Regions from separate parts of the Brevundimonas nasdae genome, predicted to be linked through region 2. Evidence: riboswitches for the same ligand, from Rfam matches in the RefSeq annotation. Region 2 holds a riboswitch; each other region holds the start of a gene.
What was found. A riboswitch is a leader RNA that binds a small molecule or an ion and turns the genes downstream of it on or off. The one in region 2 is predicted to bind cobalamin.
Positions count from the first base shown of each region.

Region 1 (7,183 bases), 1.3 Mb from region 2:
ATGAGATGCCAAGGCGTTTTTGGGCTCGCAACTGCCGCCATGTGCCGGAGCCGCGCTTGATGCAGACGGACACCAACTGAGGCTTGAGCGAGACGGCGACGAAGGCGCTGGCGGTCATGCCGACAGGTTGACCGTCCACCATGGCGCACAGGGTGGTCACGCCGGTGGGGAAGCGACCGAAGAGGCGGCGCAGCTCAGCATCATCGCTGATGTTGCTCAACATATTCATGTGTTTGAACCCTGGGGCGCCGCATTCAGAGCGGCGTCGGCGAGCGCTCGGGCTTTTGTCATCAAGCCCGAGCGCCCGCTTCGATCATCTGTCAGGCGGACAGTTCTTTACGGATGATTTCGGCGCCTGCGCCCAAGGCCTTCAGTTTGCCGGTCGCGACGCGACGCGACAGGGGAGCCATGCCGCAGTTTGTGGCAGGATAGAGCTTGTCGGCGTCCACGAACTGAAGGGCCTTGCGCAGGGTGTCGGCGACTTCTTCCGGCGTTTCCACGGTGTTGGTGGCCACGTCGATGGCCCCGACCATGACCTTCTTGCCGCGAATAAGCTCGATCAGGTCCATCGGCACACGCGAATTCTGGGCTTCGAGCGAGATGATGTCGATGCTGGACTGCTGCAGCTTGGGGAAGGCTTCCTCATACTGTCGCCACTCCGAGCCGAGGGTCTTCTTCCAGTCCGTATTGGCCTTGATGCCGTAGCCGTAGCAGATGTGGACTGCGGTCTCGCACTTGAGCCCTTCGGCGGCCTTTTCCAGGGCCGCGACACCCCAGTCGTTCACCTCATCGAAGAAGACGTTGAAGGCGGGTTCGTCGAACTGGATGATGTCGACGCCAGCGGCTTCAAGCTCGCGCGCTTCCTGATTGAGGATTTTGGCGAACTCCCAGGCCAGCTTTTCGCGGCTCTTGTAATGGTCGTCATAGAGGGTGTCGATCATAGTCATCGGTCCGGGCAGGGCCCATTTGATCGGCTGTTTGGTCTGTTGGCGCAGGAATTTGGCGTCGTCGACGAAGACCGACTTCGGACGGCTGACAGCGCCGACGACGGTCGGGACGCTGGCGTCATAGCGGTCGCGGATCTTGACGGTCTTGCGGGTTTCGAAATCGACGCCGTCGAGGTGTTCGATGAAGGTCGTGACGAAGTGCTGGCGCGTCTGTTCGCCGTCGCTGACGATGTCGATGCCGGCGTTCAGTTGATCGCTCAGGGACAGACGCAGGGCGTCCTGTTTGCCTTCGATCAGTTCGTCGCCTTGCAGTTTCCAGGGCGACCACAGCGTCTCGGGCTGGGCCAGCCAGGCGGGCTTGGGCAGGCTGCCGGCGGTCGAGGTGGGGAGAAGAGTTTTCATGGTGGCGACTTTGTTGTTCTGGGTCTGATCAGGCGGCGAAGTTGGCGGACCACTGGTCGAGAACGGCCTGATGCGGCTTGATGAACCGTTCCTCGACGAACTTGCCCTGTTCGACGGCCAGGCGGTTGCGTTCTTCGCGGTCGTAGACGATCCGGGTCAGCGAATAGTCCTGGTATTTCAGGCTGGGCTGATACTGTTCCGAGGCGGGCGAGTTGGCGTTGTAGATCTCGGGGCGATAGATCTTCTGGAAGGTCTCCATCGTGCTGATGGTGCTGACCAGTTCGAGATCGGTGTAGTCGGCCGTCAGGTCGCCGATATGGTAGAAGGCCAGGGGGGCCACGCCGTTTCGCGGCATGAAGTAGCGGACCTTCATCCCCATCTTCGCGAAATACTGATCGGTCGGCGAGAACTCGTCATTCTCATATTCGAGGCCCAGGGCAGGGTGTTCGGCGCCGGTCCGGTGGTAGGTCTTGTTGCTGGACACGCTCAGGCAGATGACGGGCGGCTTGCTGAAATTATCACGATAGGCGCGTGAGTTCAGGAAATGCTTGAACAGCTTGCCGTGCAGATCGCCGAATCCTGCTGGCGGACCAGCATTGGGGTGGGTCTTCAAATGCTCCGGCAGAACCACGCTGAAGTCATAGTCGCGGACGTAGGAGGAGAAGTTGTTCCCCACGACCCCTTCGATGCGCTCACCGGTGTTCTTGTCGATGATCGTCGTCTGAAGGATTTCGATCAGGGGGAAGGCCTCGCCGCTGTCACCGGCGACGACGCTCATCTCGACGGTGATGATCTGCAGTTCGACCGTGTAGCGATCGCCCTTTGGATTGTCCCAATGGGCCAATGAGTTGAAGCGGTTGTCGATCATCCGCAGGGTGTTGCGCAGGTTCTCCTGACGGCTCTCACCGCGCGCCAGATTGGCGAAGTTGGTCGTGATCCGCGTGTTCTCGGCAGGGCGGTAATCCTCGTCGAGCGCCGTGCGCTTGATGATGAAGGTGAATTCGCTGCTCGCCATGGTCTCTGCCGTTGATGCTGTGGCGAGACAGCGGACAGGGACGCGCGAACGCACACGCGGAATCGTTCCAGCGCAGCATTCATGCGACCTGGCCGGACACCCCGCCGGAGGACGTTATCTGTCGGGGCAGGTCTCCTGGCTCGCGGGTCACGGCTTCGGGTCCGGCCTTCCCGAGAGCGAATGCTCTCAGTGACACAAGATGGACCCTTAGCTCGCCGCTTACAGTTGCGGGGGCAGCACCGGCATCGCACCGGCTTCCCTCTTAGCTTCGCGCCGCCCGAGAGCGACGTGAAGAACCTCGACCATTGGAAATTGCCACAATCGCCGCTCATGTCAATCAAGATATAAAGATATCTTTATGTGATTATGCGATGTCGGTTCCCGTGCCGCGAACGGAAACGCGCCTGACGCATTCCATTGGCCAAGGGAGAAGCAACATGGCCGCACGTCCGACCTGGCAAGGGCATCTGAAACTGTCGTTGGTCACCTGTCCGGTGGCCCTCTTTACGGCGACGACCAGCACCAATGACGTGCGGTTTCACCTGATCAATCCGGACACCAACAACCGCATCCGCATGGTGCCGACGGACCCAGACACCGGGCCGGTGGAGCGCAGCGATCTGGTGCGCGGCTATGAGGTGTCCAAGGACGAATATGTTCTGTTCGACGACGCCGACTTCGATCAGGTCAAGCTGGAGAGCACCAAGACAATCTCCATCGACAGGTTCGTGGATGAAGCCGACATCGACCGCCTGTACTGGGCCGATCCCTTTTTTGTCGTGCCGGAAAAGGGGGCGGGCGTCGAAGCTTTCGCCGTCATCCGCGACGCCATGAAGAAACAGGGCAAGGTGGCGTTGGGGCAACTGGTGCTGCGTGGCAAGGAACGGCAGTTGGCGCTGGAAGTGCGCGACAAGGGTTTGATCGCCTACACCCTGCGCGCCCATGACGAGGTGCGCGACGCCGCCGACTATTTCGACGATATCCCGACGGTGAAGGCGGACGCCGACATGGTGGAGATCGCAGCGCGGATCATCGGCCAGAAGGAGGGCGACTTTGACGCCTCCCAGTTCAAGGATCGCTATGACGAGGCGCTGCGCGAGATGATCAAGGCCAAGGCCAAGGGCGGCAAGGGCCTGGTCGACATCGCAGAACCGGACGACACCAATGTCATCGACCTGATGGCGGCGCTGAAGAACAGCCTCAAGGGCGGCGGAGGCGACAAGAAGCCCGCTGCCAAGAAGGTGCCGGCGAAGAAGCCTGCGGCCAAGAAGAAGTCGGCCGCCTGATCCTTTACGGGCAAGGAGGAGAGAGGTTCAGAGGCCCATCTTCTTCAGCGCAGGTCTCAGGTTCGCCGCTGACGCGCGGAAGTCCGCCCATGGGTCCGACTTCTTCAGCAGGGCAGGGTAGGTCCACAGGTTGAAGGCCGCCGGGTCGAGGCCCGGCTTCACCTGGTCCCACGACAGAGGAAAGGCGATCCCGGCGCCGGGCCGCGCGCGCGGCGACCAGGGCGCGACCGCCGTCGCCATACGGCCGTTGCGCAGATAGTCGATGAAGATCTTGCCGCCCCGCGCCTTCTTGGCCAGGGTGGTGGTGAAACGGTCGGGCGCATCGACGCGGATCGCCTCTGAAACCGCCTTGGCGAAGGCCTTGTTCTGGTCCCAGGTCACCCGGGATCGGGCGTCGGTCTTGATGGGCGCGACCACATGCAGGCCCTTGCCGCCGGTTGTCTTGACGAAGGGCGTCAGGCCCAGGCCCTCCAGTCTCGCCTTCACCACCTTGGCCGCCGCGATGACGTCCGCGAAATCCAGGCCTTCGTCGGGATCGAGGTCGAAAGTGATCTGCTCCGGCGTCTCCGGGTCGCCAGGCTTGCAGCCCCAGGGATGCAGCTCCAGTCCGCCCGACTGGCCGATGGCGACCAGACCGCCGACATCGACGGCGGCGACATAGGGGGTCCGCGCCTTGACGTCGATCAGCTTCAGGCGCGGGTTCGATCCGCTCATGGCGTGCCGCTGGAAGAACATCTCGCCGCCTATGCCTTCGGGGGCGCGGATGATGGATGTAGGGCGATCCGCTACATGAGGCAGGATGCGCTCCGCCGCCGCCTCGTAATACCGCGCCAGGTCGGCCTTGGTGATCGCGGGCCGGTCGCCGACAGCGGGCCACAGCACCTTGTCAGGGCTGGACAAAGTGACGCCAGCGACCGTGACCTTGCCGGGTTTCGAGGTCGGGCGAACTGTCGTGGTCGTCTTCTTCTGCGGCTTCATGTCGGCGGGCGGCTGCGGGACCTGGGTGACCTCGGCGGCGGGCTTGTCCTCACGCAGCCCCTTGAACGCCGCCTGACGCAGCGACCCAGCCTCGGTGTATCCGCCGTGTTCGATCTCGGCGACCAGCACGGGTTTCAACCAATGGATGTCCTTGGCCGCCTTGGGTGCGCCCGGCCCGGAAAATGGGCTCTTGTCCGCCGCCTCGGCCTTCAGGGCCGGGACCAGGGTGCGGGTGACGGCCTCGCCATAGCCCGTTCCGACCCGACCCAGATAGCGCAAGCCCCCGTCCTTCCGCACCCCGACCAGCAGAGAGCGGAAGCGCGTGCCGCCCTCTGACGACCAGCCGCCGATCACCACCTCGTCGCGGCCCCGGCACTTGGACTTGACCCAGCTGGTTGATCGTCCGGCATGATAAGAGGCGTCCAGCTTCTTCGAAATCACGCCTTCCAGATGCATCCGGCAGGCGCTCTCCAGCACCGCCTGACCGGTCGAGGCGAAATGCTCGACATAGCGCAACCGCGCCGCGCCCGACTTGCCCACCCGGTCCACATAAGCCTGAAGCCGCGCCTTGCGGTGCGACAACGGCAGTTTGCGCAGATCCTCGCCGCCCTCGAACAGCAGGTCGAAGGCGAAATAGACCAGGCGGTCCGTGTCGGCGTCCGAGATCGCCGCCTGAAGCGCGCTGAAATCGGGCATGTGGTCGTCATCCAGCGCGCACAGTTCGCCGTCGATCACCGCGTCGGGCCAACCCGACGCATCCGACGCCAGTTCGGGAAACCGGTCGGTCCAGTCCAGGCCCTTGCGGGTTCTCAAGACCGCCTTGCCGCCGCCGACGCCGATCTGGATGCGATAGCCGTCGAACTTGATCTCATGCGCCCAGCCCGCCGCGCCGGGCGGATGATCGACGGCCTTGCACAGTTGGATCGGAACGAACGGCGGCGGTTTGGTCGCTGTGGACGCCGCCGCCTTGGTGGGCTTTGGCTTGTCGGGGCCCTTGCGTCCCGTCGGCTTGGAGGACGTCCACTGGGTCTCGCCATCGGCGATCTGGGCCAGCGACCGGCCTGTGGTGATCGAGGCGTCGATTTCGGACAGGGCGTCGCCTTCGCCCGCCACGGCGTATTCGTCCTTTTCCTTGAGCAGAAGCCAGTTGTTGCGCTGCTTTCCGCGCCCTTGGGGTTTGTCCCGATCCGCTTTCAGCCGGATCAGCGCCCATTTTCCCTTCAGCCGTTCGCCGTGCAGGATCATCTTGATCTGCCCCTTGGCCCAAGCGGCTTCCAGGTCCGGCTCCTGCGGCTCCCAGGTTCCGACGTCCCACATCTGCACGGTTCCAGCGCCGTAGTTGCCGCTGGGGATGGTCCCCTCGAACGATCCGTAATCCAGCGGATGGTCCTCAACCTCGACCGCCAGGCGTTTGACGGAGGTGTCACGCGACGGGGCCTTGGTCACGGCCCAGGATTTCAGGACCCCGTCCGCCTCTATGCGGAAATCATAGTGCAGCCGCGTCGCCGCGTGGCGCTGGATCAGAAAGCGGAGGCCGCCCTTGGATCGCGCAGCCTTGCGCCCCTTGGGCTCGGGCGTCTCCCCGAACCGTCGCTTGGCCTGATAGGTGTCCAGTTCGCCGCGCATGGGGTTGTAATCCCTGCCGGGCGAAAGCGTTGCGGGCCGCCTGAGTTGGGCGTCGAGCCCTGAGTTCGTCAAATAGTCGCGGCGGTCGTACAGTATAACGGATTGCCTGGGCGCTCGGATGACAGTATCCAGCCCGCGATGACATGGTCGATGGCGACATGGGCGAGACTGATTTTGGCGGTGACCTTGGTCGCGGCCGTGTTCTTTGTCGCCCCGATCGCTGACGCCGAGGTCTGTGCGCCGGAAAGCCCTTATGCGCACGCGGTTATTGACCAGGACTCTGGCGACGCCGACCAGGGCGGGCTGGGTGAAGGTCACGGCCTATGCGCCCACGGTCATTGCCATCACAACGGAACGGCGCGAACCGACGCCAGCGACGACATCGCTGTGCATATCCATGCGCGGCCCGTCCACGCCTTCCCCTCCAGTGATTTCCCGTCGTCGATTTCGCCCGACGGTCTGAAGCGCCCTCCCAGAGTCTGACCCGACGTCTGCGCCGTCGTGCGCGTGATCTCGTGTCAAACTGCTGGAAAATGACTCATGTCTGCCTCTCATCGTCGGCCGCCGCGCTTCGCGGTCGGCTGCGCGCTGGCCGCACTGTCGGCCGTTCTGGCCAGCCCCGCCTGGGCTGACCCGGCGCCTTCCTTCCCCGCCTTGCTGGCGCGGCTCGATCAAACCCCTGCAAGCCAGGAGGCCGAAGCCCTTTCGGAGGCCGCCGAGGCGCGGGTTCGCCAAGCCCGTGTCCGACCCAATCCGACGCTGGGCCTTGATGCCTCGAATGTTTTCGGAAGCGGGCCCTATCGGGGGCTCGACAATGCCGAAACCACCCTGTCCTTCAGTCAGGATCTGGAACTGTGGGGACGCCGAACCGCACGCATCAATGCGGCGCGGGCGGACGCGGGGACGGCGACCCTGCAGCGGGACCTGGC
Region 1 is NZ_CP080034.1:1,645,931-1,653,113, reverse strand. Features, by position in the region: gene KWG56_RS08040 (flavin reductase family protein) at 1-229, opposite strand, end outside; gene KWG56_RS08035 (methionine synthase) at 321-1,349, opposite strand; gene KWG56_RS08030 (DUF1852 domain-containing protein) at 1,378-2,364, opposite strand; cobalamin riboswitch at 2,473-2,680, opposite strand; gene ku (non-homologous end joining protein Ku) at 2,802-3,650, shown strand; gene ligD (DNA ligase D) at 3,678-6,254, opposite strand; gene KWG56_RS08015 (hypothetical protein) at 6,435-6,737, shown strand; gene KWG56_RS08010 (TolC family protein) at 6,795-7,183, shown strand, end outside.
Region 1: it holds a riboswitch for cobalamin, as region 2 does, so the genes downstream of both, KWG56_RS08030 (DUF1852 domain-containing protein) here and KWG56_RS14360 (TonB-dependent receptor plug domain-containing protein) in region 2, are expected to answer to the same signal.

Region 2 (7,183 bases):
TGACGTATTCTCCCGCCACACCTTCGGCGTCTTCGCCCACCCATCGCCTGGCCCTCGCCGTGGTGACCGAGCCTGCGCGTGCGACGTCCGCCTTCATGACCGCGCCGTCCGGCGCGCGGGAGGAGGCCATGCGTTTCCTGCTGCAGACCGGGGCGGACGCGGGCGTCAAACTGATCGCCACCCGGCCTGAAGGCGACAACGAACGTCTGCTGGGACAGGCCTGGCCCTTCCCCTCGCCCTTCCAGGTCACCGTCCGCACCGTGGCCCTGAGCGAAGGTCTGGACCGGATCGAGGCCCGCGCGCGCCGTTCGCTGGAGCGGATGGGCCTGCCGCGCGGCGAGGTGCTGCTGGTGTCCAACGCCGCCGATCTGGCCGGCGCAGAAGGCCGCGCCCTGTGGGATCGCCTGCAGAAGCTGAAGGACCGGGGTCTTTACCGCAGCATCGGATTCTGCGCCTCGCTTGAGGATCAGCCCGCCATGCTGGCGCGGCGGCTGAATGCGGATGTCGTGCAACTGCCCTGCAATCTGCTGGACCAGCGCGCCGTTCGCGAGAACGTGCTGGACGCGGTCAAGGACGCCGGCGCGGCCGTGCATCTGTCGTCCGTCTTTGCAGGCGGCCTGCTGTTTGCGGGCGGGGATGATCTTCCGCCGGAGCTGGCCGAACACGCCCAGGCCCTGTCGCGCACGCGTCGGCGCCTGGCCGAGCAGCGCTGCGACCCCATGCAGGCGGCCCTGGGTTACGCCCTGTCGCTGAAGACCGTCGACAAGATCGTCGCCAGCGTGGCCTCCGCCGCCGAACTGCGCGCCATCCTGGCCGCCGCCCACGCGCCCTGCCCCGACCTGGACTGGTCGACGCTGGCGCTGGAGGCGCCGGCGGGTTTCACCGCCGACGCCCGCGCCCGGATCAGTAGCGCAGCCTGATCCCGACATAGCCCGAACGACCGGGCTCGCCGTAACCGAACACCTGCTGATAGTGTTTGTCGGTCAGGTTCTCGATCCGCGCGGTCAGGGTGATGTTGTCCGTCAACACATAGGCCGCGTTCAGATTGCCCGTGACAAACCCCTTGCGGACCACGGTCGAGAAGCCGCCCGAGTCATCCTGATCGTCTTCTGCACGCACCGTCAGGGTGCCGGACAGACGCTCGCCGGTCCAGCCCAGGGTCGCCGAGGCTGTATTTTCCGGCACGCGCAACAGGCGCGCGCCCGTCGTGCGGTCCGTGGCGTCGGTCCAGGCATAGGCCAGGGTCAGGTCGAAGCCTGCGCCCAGACGCGCGCTGCCTTCCAGCTCGACGCCGTCAGAACGGGTCTTGGCGATGTTGATGTAGCGGCCTGCGACGTAGGAGATCTGGTTTTCGATGTTCAGGCGATAGACCGTCGCACGACCGTCGAAACGACCATCCGGCGAAGCCCAGCCCAGCGCCAGCTCGACGCTGTCGGCGGTTTCAGGCTTCAGTTCCGGCCAGGGTTTGGGCGCATAGCACCAGTCGCACAGGGCCTGGACGACAGTCGGCGCCTTGAAGCCGGTGCCATAGGCGCCCGAGACGGTGAAACCCCCGTTCAGGTGATAGGCGGCCGAAACCCGGCCCGTGGTCTTGGAGCCGAAATCGTCGGTGTCGTCGTAACGCAGACCGCCCGTCAGGTTCAGTGCGCCCGCATCATATTGCGCCATGCCGAAGACCGAGGTCGTGCCCAGATCCCGCGACAGGCCCGTGGACAGGTCGCCCTTGGATTCTTCACGTTCGGCGCCGAAGGCGTAGGCGATGTTCTGGGTCTTGCCGTCCGCCTGCCAGCGATAAACCTGACGGTCGCCACTGAAGGTCGAACCGGCGCCGCCGCTGTAGGTGGTGCGTTCGATGTCCGAGGCCGAGACGCTGAACTGATGCTTCAGACCAAAGGCCTGGGTGGTGACCCGCGCAAAGCCGGACCACTGCTCGCTGTCCGCCGTGTCGTCCGTATCGGCCAGGCTGTAGTTCGGGGCCGGGAAACCGTCTATCTCGACATGGCTCTTCACCCAGCGGACAGAACCGTCGATCTTGGTCGTGTCGTTGAAGGCGTAGCGACCCTTGGCGCCGACGGTGGTGTTGCGAAGGCCGTCGCGCTCGGTGTTGCCGTCGCGCTCGTCGGCGGCCGAGATGCCGTCGGTTTCAAAGCGCGAGACATAGGCGCCGAATGCGTATTTGTCGTTGGCGACGCCCGCCGACAGGCGGCCGCGCACGGTCGAGAAACTGCCGGCTTCAGCCTCGGCGCGCATGCCCTGGACTTCCTGGGTGGTGAAGGAGATCACGCCGCCGATGGCGTCCGACCCCCACAGCGACGACTGCGGGCCGCTGAGCACTTCGATGCGGTCGATGTCGGCCAGTTCAAAACTGCCGAAGTCAAAGGCGCCATTGATCTCGGCCGGATCATTGACGGGCGCCCCATCCACCAGAACCAGAGTCTTTCCGGGCGCGGCGCCGCGCATGCGGACCTGGGTCAGGCCGCCGAAGGCGCCGGTGCGGGCGATGGACAGGCCTGGCACGGTCGTCAGGATGTCGGCGGCGAAGACTGCGCCATGTTGTTCAATCGTCTGGCTGTCGATGACGCGGGCGCCGGGCGTGTCGGCGACGATGGCGGGCAGGCGGGTGGCGGTGACGACGACGTCGCTGACCTGCACCGCGTCTTCGGCCATGGCGGGCGCGGCGATGGCGACGACCGAGAGCGCGGCCGAGGCGAGAAGAATGGAACGCTTCATTGAGCGAAATCCCCGTTGCGGCCCCGCGAATGCGCGCGAGAGACCGATGTGAACGAACCGATCCGCCAGACCCGCTGGGGGCTGGACGGCGCAAGATCGGGTCGCTGCAACGGAAAGAAACCGCGCCTCCGCCTATTCCCGGACAGGGGCGAGCGACAACAGGCGGCCAGGTCTCCTGGCTTGCGGTTCAACAAACATCGCCCTCGCCTTCCCAGTCCTTGGACCAGTGACGCCGGGATCGCGGACCCGGACGGACGACGTTCTCGCCGCCTACAGTTGCGGGAACAGCCGTGGTGTCTGACCACGTTCCCTAAACCGCCTGTTGGAGGCTATCGCAGGGGGGACAAGCCTGTGCAAGGCTGGCGGAACGGGCTTGAGGCGTCGGTTGCGATCCGTCACCCTAGGGCCACATGAACGCGCCTGTGACCCATCCCCCCGAAATCGCCGCCGCCATCGAAGGCGCGACGCCCTTCATGGCCCAGTATCTGACGGCCAAGGCGGGGCAGACGGACGCCATCCTGTTCTTCCGCATGGGCGACTTCTACGAGCTGTTCTTCAAGGACGCCGAGGTCGCGGCGGCGGCGCTGGGCATCACCCTGACCAAGCGCGGCAAGCATCAGGGCGAGGACATTCCGATGGCCGGGGTGCCGGTCCATGCGCTGGACGGCTATCTGGCCCGTCTGATCCGCATGGGCCACAAGGTCGCCATCTGCGAACAGCTGGAAGACCCCGCCGAGGCCAAGAAGCGCGGCGGCAAGGCCGTGGTGAACCGGGGCGTGGTGCGGGTGGTCACGCCCGGCACCCTGACCGAAGACAGCCTGCTGGATGCCCGCGGCGCCAACCGTCTGGCGGCGGTGGCGGTGCGCAAGGGACGGGCCGCCGTCGCCGTGGTCGAGCTGTCGTCGGGTGCGGTCGACAGCGTCGCCTGTTCGATTGAAGACCTGGGCGCAGCTCTGGCGGCGTTTCGCCCGTCAGAGGTTCTGGTCACCGACCGGATGTATTCTGACGAGACGACGCGCGACGCCCTGAACGGATCGGGCGGCGTGGTCCAGGCCCTGGCCTCGGCCATCGCCGAGCCGCAGGCCGCGCGGACGCGGGTCGAGCGCCTGTACGGCGTGGCGGCCCTGGATGGTTTCGGCGCCTTCGAGGAAGGCGAGGTTTCGGCGCTGGGCCTGATCGCCGCCTATCTGGAGACGACCCAGGCCGGCAAGGTTCCGGCCCTGGCCCCGCCGCGCCGACTGGGCGACAGCGGCTTCCTGGCCATCGACCCGGCGACCCGGACCAGTCTGGAGATCGACCGCACCCAGCGCGGCGAGCGGGAGGGGTCGCTTCTGGCCTGCATCGACCGCACCGTCACATCGGGCGGGGCGCGGGCGCTGGCGGAACGGATCGCCCGGCCCTTGCGTGATCCGTTGGCGATCAACGAACAGCTCGACGCCGTCGAATGGATGCTGGAGCGGCGCGACCTGCGGCGCGACCTGCGCGACGGCCTCAAGGCCTCATCGGACGTGGCCCGCGCCGTCGGGCGTCTGGCGCTGGGACGCGGCGGCCCGCGCGATCTGGCCGCTGTCCGCATCGGCCTGACGATCGCGGAAGGCATCGCCGGTCTGTTTGTCGGTCAGGTTGATCCCCTGACCGGCCAGCCGCGCCGTATCGCCCTGGCGCTGGACCGGCTGACCCTGTCGGCTGACCTGTCGCGGCTGAAGGCTGATCTGGCCGACGGCCTGATCGACGAACCGTCGCACCTGGCCCGCGACGGCGGCTTCGTGCGCCCCGACTATCGCCCCGAACTGGACGCCGCCCGCAGTCTGCGTGACGACAGCCGCCGCGTGGTCGCCGATCTGGAGGCCCGCGCCGTCGCCGAATCCGGCGTGCCGTTCAAGGTCAAGCACAACGCCGTGCTGGGCTATTTCCTGGAGACCTCGGCCAAGACGGCGGAGGGCCTGCTGCGCGCGGGTCCCGACAGCCCCTTCATCCACCGCCAGACCTTGGCCAATCAGGTCCGCTTCACCACCGTCGAACTGTCGGAGCTGGACGCAAAGATCAGTCAGGCCGGACATCGCGCCCTGGCCATCGAGGGCGAGATCTTCGAGGCCTGGCGGCGCGAGATCGCCCGTCTGGCCCAGCCGCTTCAGGCCGTGGCCGAAGCTCTGGCCGAACTGGACGCCCACGCCGCCCTGGCCGAATGGGCGCAGGAGGTCGGCGCCACCCGCCCCGTCGTCGACGACACCCTGGTCTTCTCCGTCGAGGCCGGACGCCACCCCGTGGTCGAGGCGGCGGTGAAGGCGCAAGGGTCGCCCTATACGCCCAACAACGCCCGTCTGGACGGATCGGGTCAGGACTGCGCCCGTCTGGCCATCGTCACCGGACCGAACATGGCGGGTAAGTCGACCTTCCTGCGCCAGAACGCCCTGCTGGTCATCCTGGCCCAGGCCGGGGCCTTCGTGCCTGCGCGTTCGATGCGTCTGGGCGTCGTGGATCGGCTGTTCAGCCGCGTCGGCGCAGGCGACGATCTGGCGCGCGGCCGCTCCACCTTCATGATGGAGATGGTCGAGACCGCCGCCATCCTGACCCAGGCCACGCCCCGCAGCTTCGTCGTGCTGGATGAGATCGGACGCGGCACCGCCACCTATGACGGCCTGGCCATCGCCTGGGCCACCGCCGAGGCCCTGCACGAAACCAACCGCGCCCGCACCCTGTTCGCCACCCATTATCATGAACTGGCCCAGCTGGAGACGCGGCTGGACCACGTCTGCAACCTGTCGATGGTGGCCAAGGAGTGGAACGGCGATCTGGTCTTCCTGCATGAGGCCGCGCCCGGCGCCGCTGACCGGTCCTACGGCGTTCAGGTGGCCAAGCTGGCGGGCGTGCCGTCCTCGGTCGTCGCCCGCGCCCGCTCGGTGCTGGAGCGGCTGGAAGGCGAAAAGGCGGCGACCGCCCGTCTGGACGACCTGCCCCTGTTCGCGCTCGCCGAGCCGGAGCCGATACGCGGACCTTCGATCGTGGAGACGGCGCTGGCGGGCATCGACCCCGACAGCCTAACCCCCCGCGAGGCGCTGGAGGCCCTTTATCGCCTGAGAGGTCTTCTGTAACGGCGCACGAGACGCACGCACGGCGACTGCCTATGTATCGCCCATGACCGCAGCGACGCCGACATTGGACGATCTTCTGGAGGCCGCCGCGCGCGGCGACGATCCGCGCGCCGCCGTCGCCGCCGTGCTGAAGGAAACCTACGCCGCCGCCCGCACGCGGGCCGAACGCCGCCTGTCCGCCGGGGCCAAGGGCCGGGACGTGGCGCGCCTGTACGCCGCCGCCGCTGACGAAATGCTGGGCGCCCTGTGGACGGTGGCGACCAAGGTGTTGTGGCCGGTGTCCGTGGTGGAAAGCGAGCGCCTGTCTCTGGTCGCCGTCGGCGGCTACGGGCGGCGGGTGCTGGCGCCCTATTCGGATCTGGATCTTCTGTTCCTGCGCCCGGCCAAGGCCACGCCGCGCAGCGAGAAGGTGGTGGAGTTCGTCCTCTATGTGCTGTGGGACCTCGGCGTGAAGGTCGGCCAGGCCGTCCGCTCGGTCGAGGAATGCCTGGCCCTGTCGCGCACCGACATGACGGTGCGGACCACGCTTCTGGAGGCGCGCTGGCTGGCGGGCGACGAGGCGCTGGCCCGGCTGATGATCAATCGGTTCCAAGACATGGTGGCCAAGTCCGATCCCCGTCCCTTCATCGCCGCCAAGCTGGAGGAGCGCGCGGTGCGCCACGCCAAGGCCGGGGCCGTCCGCTACAAGGTCGAACCCAACGTCAAGGACGGCAAGGGCGGCCTGCGCGATCTGAACACCCTGTATTGGATCGCACGCTCGCTGGCCCCCGAAAGCCGACTGGGCGCCGCCGTCATGGATCAACTATTGACGGCGCGCGAGCGGCGCATCTCCGACGATGCGTTCGACTTCCTGTGGCGGGTCCGCATCCATCTGCATCTGATCGCCGGGCGGGCCGAGGAGAAGCTGACCTTCGACATGCAGCCCGAGGTGGCGCGCCGCATGGGATGGAGCGGCCGTGGCGACGAACCTGCGGTCGAACGGTTCATGCGCCGCTATTTCCTGATCGCGCGCGATGTGGGCGCCCTGACCCGCGCCATGTCGGCCAAGCTGGAGGCCCGCCATCAGAAGACGGCCCAAGGCCTGTCGCGGCTGATGACGCCTTTCCGCCCCGCCCGCCGCAAGCTGGAGGTCGAAGGCTTCTGGGTCGATCAGGGGCGGTTGTCGATCGAAAGCCAGGAGGTCTTCACCACCGATCCGGTCAAGCTTCTGACCCTGTTCGCCTGCGCCGACCGGCATGATCTGGACCTGCACCCGGACGCCTTTTCGGCGGTGACGCGGTCGCTGTCTCTGGTGACGCCGAAACTGCGGCGCGATCCGGCGGCGACCCGGGCCTTTCTGGATGTTCTGGCCCATGGCCAGA
Region 2 is NZ_CP080034.1:2,933,407-2,940,589, forward strand. Features, by position in the region: gene KWG56_RS18820 (hypothetical protein) at 1-130, opposite strand, end outside; gene KWG56_RS14355 (aldo/keto reductase) at 63-920, shown strand; gene KWG56_RS14360 (TonB-dependent receptor plug domain-containing protein) at 904-2,730, opposite strand; cobalamin riboswitch at 2,878-3,065, opposite strand; gene mutS (DNA mismatch repair protein MutS) at 3,141-5,822, shown strand; gene glnD ([protein-PII] uridylyltransferase) at 5,866-7,183, shown strand, end outside.

Region 3 (7,183 bases), 1.4 Mb from region 2:
GTGACCGGTACGTGCGCGCCGTCTTCGGCGAACACGCGGGTCATGCCCAGCTTCTTGGCGATCACGCCCGTGCGCATCGGATCCCGCCTCTTTCTACTTTAAATCTTGATCTCGACGTCCACACCGGCGGACAGGTCGAGCTTCATGAGCGCGTCCACGGTCTGCGGGGTGGGGTCGACGATGTCGAGCACGCGTTTGTGCGTGCGGATTTCAAACTGCTCACGCGACTTCTTATCGACGTGCGGCGAGCGGTTCACGGTGAACTTTTCGATCAGGGTCGGCAACGGAATCGGACCGCGAACGGTCGCGCCGGTGCGCTTGGCTGTATTGACGATTTCGCGCGTCGAGAAATCGAGGACGCGGTGATCAAAGGCCTTGAGCCTGATGCGGATGCTTTGATCCATATCGGTGCTAACTTCCAATGCGGTCGGAGGACCGCGTCCCTGTGAACTATTTCAAAGACCGAAGGCCTTCGGGCAAAAAGCCCTCAGGAAACGCAAATCCGCAAAAACGAGCGGCCCACGCAGTTGCCCGCGAAGGCCGTGAAATCCCAAGAAGCTGCAAAGAACAGTGACTTAGGTCGTTCTTGCGAACCGCGTCTGCACCGAAGTGCACAGCCGGTCCAACAAGAGTGGTGGCTTATGCCTGCCGATTCCGATTTCGTCAAGCGGCGAAACCGTGTCCTGGCGGGCTGTTTTCGGGTTTTGCAATCGGGCTGGATCGGCCCGCCTTATCGACCGCGACCATGACGAATTCCGCCACGGCGGAGCGGCGGCGTTCGCCCGTCAGCAGGGCCTCAGACCACAGCTCGACCTCTATGGTTATTGAGGACCGGCCAACCTTGGTGGCGCGTGACGCCAGTTCGATCATGTCGCCCTCTCTTATAGACTCGGAGAAGTCGATGCGGTTGGACGCCGCCATGACCATCACCGCCCGCGCCTCCTTGGTGGCGCAGACAAAGGCGGCCTTGCCCATCAGCTTCAGGGCGTCGCCGCCGTACAGGGTGCCATAGTGATTGGTCCAGGCGGGGAAGACCATCTCCACCGCCCGCAGCCAGCCGTCGCCGACATTCTGACCATTGGCGGGCAGCGGCGGCAGATCGCCCTGCCCCTCCTGGCGCGGAGCCACCATATTAAAGACGCCCCGCGTGCACAGCCGCCGTTCGCCGCTGACCGGCGCCTCGGCCCACAGATCGACCTCCACGCCCATTGATGTGCGCCCGACGCGCACGACGCGGCCCGTAGCCTCGACCATCTCGCCGATTCGGGCTGGCGCAGCGAAGTCGATCCGCTCGCAACTGGCCGTCACCGTCGGCCGTCGCGCATGACGCGCCGCCGCCAGGAAGGCCACCTTGTCCAGATGCGCCAGGCCGACGCCGCCGAACAGAGTGCCGTGGTGATTGGCGTCGCCGGGAAACACCATGTCGATCAGGGTGACGCTCATGACCGGTCCCCCTCGTCTCGCCGGGATCTGACCACTTGCGTCATGTTCATCAGGCCGCACAGGTCGGCCGCTGCGGACAGCAGCGAAGCGGCCTTGAACCTTACGGCCCACTGGGCGCCGCGCGTGTTCGTCCGCTCAGACCTCGGGCCGATGCTGGGAAGGCGTGGGGTCGCCACCTTTAGGACTGGGCGGGGCATGGCTGAAAACCTGTGTTGTGGCCAGGTCTCGAGCAGGAACGCGCGAACGCCCGCGCGGACATGCGGGTCCGGCGGCGCACTTGCGGCCTGACCGGGCACCCCGCCGGAGGACGTTATCTGTCGGGGCAGGTCTCCTGGCTCACGGGTCGACATCTCGGACCCGGCCTTCCCGGCGCCGGAACGCCAGTGACACGATATGGACCCTCGACTCGCCGCTTACAGTTGCGGGGGCAGCGCCGGTTTCACACCGGCTTCCCTCTTAGCTCCACGCAATCCGAAGACCCCGTGCAGACCACGACGCCTTCAGATGACCTGAGATCAGCTGCGCCGTCAATCACACGGACACCCCCTTAATCTGATGACGGAATTGCCGCCCGTTAACCCCTTGCCCCAAGTCCTCCGCGAGTGTGACACATTGCAGACACAACCCGTGGCCGAACCGTCACAGTACTGTTGCAAGTGCTTAATCTAACGGCGGTTTCATGCCGGAATCGTCCGGGTCCTGATAGCAGCCCCCTCCCCGGCTCCCCTCCGGGGCACAGACTGCTAAGGAAAAAGAACAATGAAGACGATCCTCCTCGCGACGGCCGCCGCCGCCACCATGATCGCCGCTCCGGCTTTCGCTCAAGACGCCATCGGTTCGGTCGCTGTCTCCTACACCAACCCGTCGGTCGACGCAGACGGCTTCAACAAGGTCGCTGCTGACGTATGGTCGGTCGACGGCACCGTCGCCCTGCCCGTCAAGGACTGGACCGTGACCCTGAACGGCGCTGTCGACTACACCAAGGCTCTGGGCGCCGACGACACCTCGGCCATGCTGGCTGCTCACGGCACCAAGCTGTGGACCTCGGACGTCCGCGCCGGCGCCTTCGTCGCCGCCAACACCATCGGCACGGGCGACACCGTCTGGACCGTCGGCGCTGAAGCCCAGAAGTACCTGGCCAACGCAACCCTGACCGGCGCTGTCGCCTGGAGCGACACCAGCATCGGCGACGTCTGGACCGTCGGCGGCGACGCTGCCTACTACGTCCTGCCGAACCTGCGCCTGAACGCTGGCGTCAGCTACAACAACGTCGACGTCACGGGCGGTAGCGTTGACGCCTGGACCTACGGCGTCGGCGCCGAGTACGAAATCAAGGACACGCCGTTCTCGGTCGGCGCCGCCTACACGCGCGCTGACATCAAGTCGGTCGACGTCGACACCTGGTCGTTCAACGTCCGTTACGCCTTCGGCGGCGGTCTGCAAGCTCGCGACCGCGCTGGCGCCAACCTGGGCGTCCCCGCGATCACGCGCGTCCTGACGGGCTTCAAGGCTCCGGCCAAGAACGTCTCGATGTAAGACCTTCGGGTTTTCGAATGCAGAAGGCCCCGGCGGAGCGATCCGCCGGGGCTTTTTCATGCCCGTCGTCCGCTGGGCTGCGGGCGCGAAAAAGGCCCCCGGGGTTCCACGACCGGGAGCCTTCCTCTCGCGGCGGAGAGTTCGGGTCTTAGCGCCCGATGTTCAGATTCCCGGAGCCGACGACCGAGCGTTTCACCTGGCCCGTCGCGGCGCCGACATTCACATTGCCCGAGCCTGCGATGGAGACGTCCAGATCGCCGGTCGTTCCACCGAACCGCACGTTGCCCGAACCGCCGATGGCGACCGAGAAGCGCGGCATCTGGCCCTCGCGGATGGCGATGCCGCCTGAACCGCCGACCGCCGCTTCGCCGCGCCCGTCAACGCGCGCCACGGTGATGTTGCCCGATCCGCCGACTGAGGATTTCAGCCTGTTGGTGGCGCCGGCGTAGATCGAGCCCGATCCGCCGACCGAGGCCTCCAGTTCCTGCGACGTGCCCGTGCGGATCGTGCCGGAGCCGCCCAGGCCCACTTCCAGCTTTCCGTCGACATTGGCCACCGTCCAGTCGCCGCAGCCGCCTGCGCCCAGATCGACCGAGCGCGCGCCACGGCCGATGGCGCCATAGACGGCCCCGCTGGCGCTCAGATCGACGTCTCGGGGGCTGCGCACGACGATCAGCGGCGCGTCTTCCAGTCGGATGCGTCCCACGCCCCCGCCGACGTTGACCGTGGCGCCTTCGCCCGGCTGCCGTGCATTGGCCGGGCCGCTGTTGCAGGAGCGGATCGCATCGCTGCTGCCGAACACGCCGCCGCGGCGCAGGCCGCCGTCGATGCGGACGTTGCGCCCTTCGCGACGCACCTGGACGGCGGGAAGGTTGGAGGCGCCCTGGGTGATCTCCACGCCGATGTCGTTACGATCCTCGACGATCACCACGACGCGGGCCACCGCATTGCGAATCTCGACATCGGCGGCGGACGCAGGCGCGGCGGCGGCGCTGACGGCCAGAGCGGCGGTCGCGGCGGCGATGAACAGTGCTGACTTCATGAACTTTCCCTTCCCGGATCTGATGAGAAGGTGCGCGAGCAGGCGCCGAAAGTCATTTTAACTCGGCGTCATGAATCCAATTTAACATTGGCGGACGCCGGGCGTCGCGGGTTCAGGAGCGCAAGGCCCCTGCGCCGTCCTCGACGCCGACTTCCGGCTCGAAGTCCCGCTCGAAATGGGCGATCCGGCTCTTCATCGCCCCCACCTTCTTCAGCGCCAGCGACGCGGCCCAGCGCGCGGCCAGTTCAGGCGTCGACATGCCGTCCGTGAACCTGGGCGAACCGCCCCGGCTGCGGATCACCGCATTGGTGAACAGCGCCCCCTTGCGGAAGCGCGACGGCCAGGTCTGGAAGTCCATCGACAGGCTGACGCAGAACCGGTCCAGATTCTCCACCCGGTGCGGCGCATACAGCGGCCACGTCAGGGCGCCGCCCGGCTCCAGATCCATGACCTGGGCGTCGTTCTCGAACGCCAGCCTATAGGGCAGTTCCTCGGTCGTCTGGCGCGTGACGACCTGCTCCATGTTCTTCTCGGACAGGTGCTGCTCGTCGCCCGGATAGATGAACAGGCGCTTCCTGCCCCGCAGGTGGAACAGCACCACCCCCGCCGCGTCGAAATGATAGGGCACCCGGGCCTTGGGCGACGACAGGATCAACTGCCCTGCGTTCTTGACCGCCCGCATCCCCGGATAGGTCGCCTGGATAGCGCGAAAGTCCGCCATGGCCGCCGCCCACAGTTCAGGCCAGCCGGTCTCGACCTCGCGCAGGTTGACCCACAGCCGTCCCTGCTTGATCGCCTCCAGCAGTTCCGCGCCCGACAGCCGCCCGCGCGCGCCGGTCCGCAGCGAGACCTGACCTTCGTCATCATAGTCGTACAGGTTGATGTCGAAATGCTCGGCCGGATAGCGGTCCAGCATGGCGGCTAGGGCCGCATCCTCTGCGAACCCCTGCTCCACCAGGGTGTGCGGATGGATCTTCGCCTCGGCTATGGGGCCGGGATACCGGGTGCGACGGTCGGACATGATCTGTTTCCCCTCAGGCGTGGGCGACGCGCGCAGGCGTCTTTTTGCGTGACGCCAGCTTGGCGACGGCGGAACGGGCGGCGGCGGCTGCCCCCCTCAACCGGCCAGCAGGCGAGGCTTCGCAGGCTTCGATGGTTGACCAGCGACGACGCAGCGAGGCGCGGATCGCCTCGCCCCTGCCGCCTGCCGCGCCCAGCACGGCGGCGGCTGCATCATTCAGCGCGGCGCTCAGCCCCGGCTGCATGACCACGGCCTCGCGCACGGTTCGGCGCGCATTGACGAAATACTTCTTGTAGGTCTCGCCCTCGAAACCGAAGTCGAACACCCGCACCCCTTCGGCACCAGCCAGCCGCATGGTGTCCATGCTCAGCAGAATGCCCGGCGAGCATCTGGCCAGCGTCGGCTCATAGGCCGGGAACCAGAAATGATAATGGTCGCCCGCGTGCAGCGAGAACTCGATCGCCACCCGTTTGTCGCCCGCCGTCATGACCGCCAGGGACGCACCGAAATCAGGCCGCTGATCCATCATCAGCGCGTGCAGCAGATCGCGCGTCCAGCCGCAGGCGAAGATGTCGTGCAGGCCCGACCGGCGATACTGCGCCGCCTTCAGGTCGATCAGATGATCCAGCAGCAGGGGATCGCGCACATTGCGCCGAACCTGCGTCTCGCCCAGTTCGGCAGCCAGGCTGCGGCGCGCGCGCTCCTTGTCCTTGAAATACTTGCCATAGGCCTGGCGGCGTTCGGCGTACCAGCCGTCATAGCCGCCCGCAGGCAACTCCACCTGCACCGTGCCGCGTTCCTCGCCCGTCTCGCCCGCGCCGATCCAGCCCGGCACATTCAGGCGACGCCCCTTAACCAGACGCGCCACATCCTCCAGCGTGATGTCCGATCCGACCGGCGCGATCACCCCGTGATAATCATTCATCGGCGCGCCCAGCGGTTGGACCGAACCGCCGCGTCTCTGGTGCGGGAAGAAGCCGACGATCTGTCCGCCGCGCCGGAACACAGCCACCGCCGCGCCTGGGCAGACCCTGGCGGCGATCTCGGTGTAATCCCAGCGGAAATAGGGGCTGCTTAGGGCAGGATTGGTCGAGGACCATGTGCGCCACAGCGCGACGGCGGCGGCGTCCAGCGCCTCCGCCTTCACGATCTCGACCAGCAGTTCGTCAGTCATAAACATCTCGCAGCAACCCCGTGTCCGAGGCCGTTTCAGCCCATCCTCTACACCGAACCCTGTTTCACTAGGGTTCATCGGCATGGTGAACAGGTGTTGACGGGAGCCTGCGCGCGCCAGGGGCGTTTGCATCCTGCGGACATCCAAGTTCCGCGCCGAGAGACACGGTCATGACCGATCAACGCCCTGATGACCACGCCGTCGAGGATGAAAATCTTCGCCCCGACCACAATGGCCGCCCCCCGCGACCCGCCACCGAACCCAAGGGCTCCGAGGGCTCCAGCAACTCCGGCGTAACCCCGACCGATCCAGCGACCGGGTCAGAGAACTGACCGCCCCCTGCCTTCGCCCTTCCCTGCCGACTGACTGAGTGACTTGATGATCCGCCGCCTGACGCCCGCCGCCCTCGCCAGCCTCGCCGTTCTGGCCGCCTGCAGCCCCTCCCCCGACAATCGGTCGGGCAACCAGACTGAGCAGGCGGGCGCGGCCGGCCCGCTGTCCGCCCAGGCCATCGAGAACGCCGCCTATACGCCTGTCCCCCCGGACGCCCAGCCTCAGTCCCCCAGCGCCGCTCAGACGACGCCCCAACCCGATCCGGCCCTGATCCGGGCGCAGGTTCTGCTGGAGCGCGCCCGCTTCTCGCCCGGCGCCATCGATGGTCTGGCGGGCTCCAACATGCGTCAGGCCATCGCCGCCTATCAGAAGGCCAAGGGATTGAAGGACGACGGCCAGCTGACGCCCGAGGTCATGGATCGCCTGCGGGCCGAGGGCTCCGGCGCCGTCACCACCACCTACGAAATCACCCAGCAGGACATCGACGGCCCCTATATGGGCGTCGTCCCTACGGACCTTGAGAAACAGGGCCAGGCGGCCGCAATGAGCTATGGCGACATCGTCGAGGCCCTGGCCGAAAGGTTCCACGTCACCGAGGACCTGCTGCGCGCCATGAACCCAGGCGCCGACTTCA
Region 3 is NZ_CP080034.1:574,521-581,703, reverse strand. Features, by position in the region: gene rplC (50S ribosomal protein L3) at 1-77, opposite strand, end outside; gene rpsJ (30S ribosomal protein S10) at 99-404, opposite strand; gene KWG56_RS02785 (acyl-CoA thioesterase) at 664-1,443, opposite strand; cobalamin riboswitch at 1,748-1,952, opposite strand; gene KWG56_RS02780 (outer membrane beta-barrel protein) at 2,203-2,979, shown strand; gene KWG56_RS02775 (head GIN domain-containing protein) at 3,128-4,021, opposite strand; gene KWG56_RS02770 (cupin-like domain-containing protein) at 4,134-5,042, opposite strand; gene KWG56_RS02765 (GNAT family N-acetyltransferase) at 5,056-6,216, opposite strand; gene KWG56_RS02760 (hypothetical protein) at 6,387-6,548, shown strand; gene KWG56_RS02755 (L,D-transpeptidase family protein) at 6,595-7,183, shown strand, end outside.
Region 3: it holds a riboswitch for cobalamin, as region 2 does, so the genes downstream of both, KWG56_RS02785 (acyl-CoA thioesterase) here and KWG56_RS14360 (TonB-dependent receptor plug domain-containing protein) in region 2, are expected to answer to the same signal.